Regions from separate parts of the Edaphosphingomonas haloaromaticamans genome, predicted to be linked through region 2. Evidence: riboswitches for the same ligand, from Rfam matches in the RefSeq annotation. Region 2 holds a riboswitch; the other holds the start of a gene.
The links. A riboswitch is a leader RNA that binds a small molecule or an ion and turns the genes downstream of it on or off. The one in region 2 is predicted to bind cobalamin.

Region 1: another riboswitch for cobalamin. It lies ahead of BHE75_RS06095 (TonB-dependent receptor plug domain-containing protein); the one in region 2 lies ahead of bluB (5,6-dimethylbenzimidazole synthase).

Annotation. Positions count from the first base shown of each region.
Region 1 is NZ_MIPT01000001.1:1,308,428-1,311,828, reverse strand. Features, by position in the region: gene BHE75_RS06095 (TonB-dependent receptor plug domain-containing protein) at 1-1,700, opposite strand, end outside; cobalamin riboswitch at 1,874-2,119, opposite strand; gene BHE75_RS06090 (hypothetical protein) at 2,221-2,643, opposite strand; gene BHE75_RS06085 (sterol desaturase family protein) at 2,640-3,401, opposite strand, start outside.
Region 2 is NZ_MIPT01000001.1:4,165,002-4,168,402, forward strand. Features, by position in the region: partial or broken gene BHE75_RS23565 (ABC transporter substrate-binding protein) at 1-712, shown strand, start outside; gene bluB (5,6-dimethylbenzimidazole synthase) at 723-1,388, opposite strand; cobalamin riboswitch at 1,485-1,690, opposite strand; gene BHE75_RS19315 (DUF1428 domain-containing protein) at 1,736-2,089, opposite strand; gene BHE75_RS19320 (alkylphosphonate utilization protein) at 2,274-2,582, shown strand; gene BHE75_RS19325 (VOC family protein) at 2,609-3,034, shown strand; gene BHE75_RS19330 (2'-5' RNA ligase family protein) at 3,038-3,401, opposite strand, start outside.

The DNA.
Region 1 (3,401 bases), 2.9 Mb from region 2:
TTGGCGCCGAACGGCAGCCCGGCCGGCGCATAGGCGATGGCGCCACTGGCGAACTGCTTGGGCGTCCGATCGCGCTGCCGGTCTGACCCGGCATCGCGCGACCGGGTATAGCTGTAGCTGGCGCTCAGCTGCCAGCCGTCGCCCAGCGCCGCGGCCGCCTGCGCATCCACGCCGCGCACCTTCACCCGCCCGTCGGAATTCATGAAGATGCCGTCGGGATAGGCCGGGTCGTCGTAGCTCACGTCGATCAGATTATCGATCCGCCGCGCGAACAGGCCCGCCTGCCAGCTGACCGCGCCGCCCGCGAACGGCAGCTTGCCGCCCAGCGTTGCGTTGACGTTCAGGCTCTCCTCGGGTGCCAGGTTGGGGTTACCCTTCTCGCAACAGGGATCGATCTGGTAGAGCTGCGAGGCATCGGGCAGCAGGAAGGATGTGCCCCCCACGCCTTCGACATAGAGATTGTCGCTGATGTCGAACCGGCCGGTGACGTTCCACACCGTCTTCTTCGCCCCGCCGGTCTCGTTGTAGCGCAGGCCCGCCGCCAGCCGCGCGCGGCGCGAAAGATCGTCCGTCGTGCGCACCTGGAAGATTCCGGCATGCACATTCTCGCGCGTCTTGCCGATCAGCAGCACATCGTCGCGGCCGTTGAACTTCTGGTAATCATAGCCGACCAGATATTCGAGGCCGCGATGCGGCCGCAGCTTCACCAGCGCGCTGGCGCCGTAATCGCGATATCCCCAGAAGGTGCCGGGCGGGAAGATGGTGATCGGCTCGCCCGTCGCCAGATCGTTGCGGATCTGCACATAGGCGGTCTTCCAGTCGTGATAATAGCCCTTCAGGAAGAACTGGATCGCATCGCTGCCGGTATAGTCCAGCCGGACGCTGGCGATCTCCTCGTTGCGATCGTTGCGGCTCTCGCGCACCAGCGTGGCGTTGGCGTTGTCAAGGTTCGCTTCGGTGTGCTGATATTGCAGGTTCAGGGCGATATCGCCGCCGAAATCATATTGATATTTGCCGCCAACGGACCAGACGTCATAGCCGCGCCTGCGGTCGGTGGCGCTGGGCTCCATCTCGGTGAACGGGCGATATCCCTCCGCCCGGTTGTGCGATGCATAGGCCACGAACCGGTGCCGGCCGATGCTGCCCCGCACATAGCCGTCCAGGCTGGTGCCCGCCCGGCTGTCGACGCTGCCGTTGGCCTGGCCGTTGAAGTCGTCGGTGAACGATCGGGTGACGACGTTGATCACGCCCGCCGCCGCCTGCGTGCCGTAGAACAGGCTCTCTCCGCCCTTCAGCACCTCCACCCGCTCGATCATGCTGGCGGGCAGCGTGTCGTTGGGCGATGTGCCGCCATAAAGCCGGTTGTTGATGCGGATGCCGTCGACGGTCCACAGCACGTCCTTGGTCCGCGATCCCTGCAAGGCCAGGTCGACATAGCTGAACGGCCCGCTCGCCGGGCGGATATAGAGGCCGGGCACGGATTGCAGCGCGGTCGCCACGTCCATGGCCCCGCTGTCGCGCACCTGCCGCTCGGTGACGACCCCGATCGCGCTGCCGTAGCGCGCAATCTCCTGCGGCAGGGTCTGCTCCAGCCCCGCGCCGGTGACGATGATGTCCTCCATATCCCCGGCGTGGGCGATCTGGCTGGAACAGGCGATGACGGCGGCAAGCGCCGCCCTGGAAACGAATTGGGAATACATTCGGGCAAGACCCCGTCCGGCGTCAGCGAACCTGACGGGAGCGTCCGCGTGAACGGCCGGCGCGCATGGCCGGCGGACGCCATTGGCGCCGGGCACGCGAACCGGTGCGGCCCCCGCCGCACGTGCGTCGCTCAGACGGAGTTCCGTGCCACGGCCAGCCCCTGGGCCACAGCAAGAGCGACCAGACGCCGGCAGGTCTCCTGGCTCGCGGGTCATCGCTTGATGCACGGCCTTCCCAGGCCTCGCATGATTTAGCGTCCGGCCCAGTGGCTGCCCGCCCCGGTCATCGGGGGCAGGCGATATGCATCGCGCTCGCCGCTTACAGTTGCAGGGACAGCCGCGGATTTGGGCAGCCGAGGCCGCCCGCACCGCATTCCCTATTAAGCCCCTCTCGGGGCACCGGCGCGATCATGAAGGCATCGTTTCGGATGCCTTCGCGCAGTTCCTTAGGAAAATATGAGGGAATGTCCAACCCTTTTCGGGTGGAGGGGAAGCGCTCCGGGCGCCGCCCCTTGCCCGTTCAGTTCCAGGCGTTCCACACCAGCGCCAGGAAGCCGGCACCGAAGGCGAGGTTCAGGATCGGCAGCCCCTTGAGCGCCTCCCGCGATTCCGGCCTGGCGAAGCGGCGGGCGACCATGCTGGGCGTCCACAGCAGCCACAGCTCGGCCGTGGCGACGGTGATCAGCGCGGCGATGCCCGCCCAATAGCCGTAATCGGCCATCACCATGTCACGCGCGCTGAGCGGCGCCACCGGCACCGCGCCGGTCATCATCAGGCCCACCGTCATCGGCACGGCCAGCACCAGCGGCAGCAGCAGCGCGGGATGGGCGATGAAGCCGGCCAGCCGGCTGCCCTCCAGCGCCGGCACCGAAAGGCGCAAACTCGCCAGCAGCGCGAAAAAGGCGATGACGGCCGCAATCGTCCAGGCGTCCGGCGGCGTCATTCCGCCGCCTCCAGCCCGGCCGCCGGCCGCATGCCCTTGCCCGGCCCGTCCGCCTCGAAGGTCTTGCCCGGCTTGCCGAACAGCACGTTCAGCCTGGTCCGCCAATCCGGCGCGGCGCGGAAATCGCGGGCGAGGTAGCGGAATTCATGCAGCAGGATCGTGCCGGGATTGTTCGAATTCACCGGCCGCGTCAGGCCGTAGACGGGCGGCGTATGATCTTCCAGCCGCTGATAGGTGCCGAACACATGGTCCCAGATGTTCAGAAGCCCGCCATAGTTGCGATCGATGTAGAGCGGGTTGCTGGCATGGTGCACGGCATGGTTGCTGGGCGTGCAGAACAGCCATTCGAACCAGGGCGCGAACCGGCCGACCCGCTCGGTATGGCAGAGCGACTGGAAGGCCGGCGCGCTCATCGCGATCAGCACCAGCACCAGCGGGTTGAAGCCCAGCAGCGCCAGCGGCCCCCAGGCGATGAAGCGATACACGGTCGAAAAGGGCGTGTGCCGCAGGTTGACGGTGAAGTCGTAGATCTCGGCCGAATGGTGGATCGAATGGTCCGCCCACAGGATGCGCACCTCATGGCCGATGCGGTGGAACCAGTAATAGCCGAATTCGCCGACGAGGAAGTAGATGGGCAGCGTCCACAGCTCCACCGGCACGCGCAGCGGCGTGATGTTGTAGAGCATGAACATTCCCGCGATCAGCAGCCCGTTCAGGATCACCGCCTCCAGGAGCGGGCCGAAGGGGAACAGCACGAT
Region 2 (3,401 bases):
CGATCAATATCTGATGGCGCTGGCCGATCCGGGGCAGATCGCCGCGCTTTCCGCCTTCGCCCGCGATCCGGCGATGTCGGCCGGCGCGGCGCTGGCCGCCCGGCTGCCGGTGGCGCGCGGCAATGCCGAAGACGTGCTTTCGCGCAAGCCCGACCTGATCCTCGCCAGCCCCTATCGCCGGCGCGAGCTGCTGGCCGCGATCAAGGGCGGGGAGCGGATCACCGTCAACCTGCCGCCGGCCGAAAGCTATGCCGATATCCTGGCCCAGATCCGGCTGGTGGCGGCCGCCGTGGGACATCCCAATCGCGGCGAGGCGCTGATCCGGCGGATGGAGGCCGATCTCGCGACCATCCCCGCGAACGGGCACGGCCAGGTCGCCGCTTATTACCAGCGGCGCGGCTACATGACCGGCACGGGCACGCTGATCGACGACCTGATGGCGCGGGTGGGGCTGGTCAATCTGGCCGGCAAGCTGGGCAAGGGCCCGCTGGCGCGGGTTTCGCTGGAGGAGATGGTGGCGGCCGCGCCCGATTATCTGATCGTCGAAAGCGCGACCGGCACCGTCGCCGACCAGGGCACCGAGATGCTGCACCATCCGGCGCTCAGCCGCATTGCGCGCATCGCCCTGCCCCAGGCATGGACGGTGTGCGGCGGCCCCGCTTATGTGACGGCGGCGCGCAGCCTGGCCGAGCAGGTCGGCCGCATCCGCGGCGCACGGCAGCTCAGCGCGCAACGACATTGCCCCGCCAGTCCTGCCGGCCCTGCCAGCCCCGCCGTTCAAGCTCGGGCACGTCGGAGGCCGCCAGCGGATAGCCGATGCAGAGCAGGGCGATCATCCGCCAGCGATCGGGCAGGTCGAGCATGGCGCGGACCGCCGCCGGATCGACGATCGATACCCAGCCGAGGCCGATGCCCCGCGTCCGCGCCGCGAGCCACAGCGTGTGGATCGCCATCACCGTGGAATAAGCCAGCGCCTCCGGCATGGTGGCGATGCCGAGGCCGTGCCCCGCCTCCGGCCCGTCATCCGAGAAGACCGCCAGCACGCCGGGCGCCTCGCGCAGGCCGTGGAGCTTGAGCGAGCGATAGAGATCCAGCCGGGCGGCATCGGCAACAAGCGCCGCCTCCGCCCGCAGCGCTTCCGCATCGGCATGGTCCGCCAGGGCCGCGCGCAGCGCGGGCGAATCGACGGTGACGAAGCGCCAAGGCTGGGCATTGCCGACCGAGGGCGCAAGCTGCGCGAGCGCCAGCAGCTCATCGAGCAGGCCGGGCGGCAGCGGATCGGGCCGGAAATGGCGCACGTCGCGCCGCCAGGCCAGAAGCTGGCCCAGCCCGTGCCGGAACCCTTCATCGAAATGCGGCCCGTCCGCGCCGCCCGCCGTCCCGTCCAAATGCTCCCTCCCGCCCAAACGACCGCGACGGCATCGCCCGCCGCCCCACGTCGCCCAGACGGAGCACCGCGCCACGGCCAGTCCCTGGGCCGGGGCAAGAGCGACATCACGCCGGCAGGTCTCCTGGCTCGCGGGTCAGGGCCGGGCGGGCCGCCTTCTCGGGGAGGATATCCCCAATGGCATATGGCCCACGGGCTCGCCGCTTACAGTTGCAGGGTCAGCCGCGGAATGAGGCGGAAAACCCGCCCGCACCGCATTCCCTTTCGAAGCCCCCGAAGGGGCACCGGCGCGTGTGCCCTGCGCCTTATCCTGTTCGCCGGCTTTCGCCAATCACATCTCGACGCGGCTCACAGCTCCACGATCGAACGGAAGCCGCCGAAGATCATCCGCCGGGGATCGAAGGGCGCCTGATCCATCTGGCCCTTCAGCCGGGGATCGGCCATCACCTTGGCGTTGATCGCATCCCGCGCCTCGCGGGACGGATAGGTGATCCACGAGAATATGGTGGTCTCGCCCTCCTTCTGCTGCACGGCGCGGGGGAAGGAGGTCAGCTCGCCATAAGGCACGTCGTCCGCCACGCATTCGACATAGGCGATCGCGCCATGCTCCTTCCACACCTCCCCGGCGCGGACGGCCATCTCGCGATATTCGTCGATCTTCTCGACCGGCACGGCAAGCACATATCCATCGACATAGGGCATCACGGCATCCTCTCCATCGGCCGCCGCAGCGAAGGACGGCGGCGCGCATCTTCCGGCATGGGCAAGGCAACGGCCGGGCGGAGCCGGCGGTTCCCGGCGGGCGGGGCGGATGCTATGCTGCGCGGGTGGCGGGAAGCGGCCGGTGCCGCTAGGGCTTCCCGCTTCAAGGGCAAGGTGGAACGACATGAGCGGCGACGAAGACTATATCTATGACGAGGCGACGGGCGAATGGATCAGCCCGGCGGAAGCGGCGGCCCGCCCGGCCGCGGCCGATGGCGGCGTCGAGGTGCGCGACGCGGTGGGCAATGTGCTGGCGGACGGCGACCAGGTGACCCTGATCAAGGACCTGAAGGTGAAGGGCGCGAACCAGACGCTGAAGCGCGGGACGCTGATCAAGTCGATCCGGCTGACCGGCGACCCGCAGGAGATCGATTGCCGCCACGACGGCATCAAGGGCCTGGTGCTGCGCGCGGAGTTCGTGAAGAAGCGCTGAGGCATAGCCGCGACAGGGAGATCGATATGGCCGGAACCAATCGCGGGGCATTCCACCATATCGACCTGTGCGTGAGCGATATCGAGGCATCGATCCGCGTCTATGGCCCGGTGCTGGAATATATGGGCTACCGCCGGGTATCCGGCGGCAGCGGCGCGGAATGGGACCTGCCGGCCGAGGGACGCGGCGCGTCGCTGGGGCTCATCCCCTGCGATCCGGCGCTGAAGGACCATGGCTATCGCCGCTATGCGCCGGGCGTGCAGCATATCGCCTGGCGGGCGGAAAGCCGCGAGGATGTGGACCGGCTCCACGCCCTGCTGGTGGAGCAGGGGATCAAGGTGCTCGATCCGCCGGCGCATTATCCCCAATATTCGGGCGATTATTACGCCCTGTTCTTCGAGGACCCGGACGGCATCAAGCTGGAATATGCCCATACGCCGGGCTGGCTCTGAGCATCAGAACAGGCTGAGCTGCGGCCCCGGATCGGCCCTGAGCGGCCAGCGGCCCAATATGCGATGGCGGGTGAGGCCGACGAGGCTGTGGACCAACACCAGCTCGCGCGCCACCCAGCGATAACCCTCGACCGCCTCGGTAAAGGGGGCGCCGATGCGGTAGAAGAGAGTGAGGTGCGGGCTGAAGCCATAGCCTTCGCGCGGCATCACGCCCGCCCGCCGCAGCCCGGCATCGATCTGGCGGTGGAGATCGCCAAGCGCCCGGTTGCGCTTGCCCGGCCGCAACGCCACCGATCGGTTGCTGCCGACCACGCGATCGAGATCGATCGCGACCGGCGCCGCCCAGATCGCCTCCCCCACCGCCGCC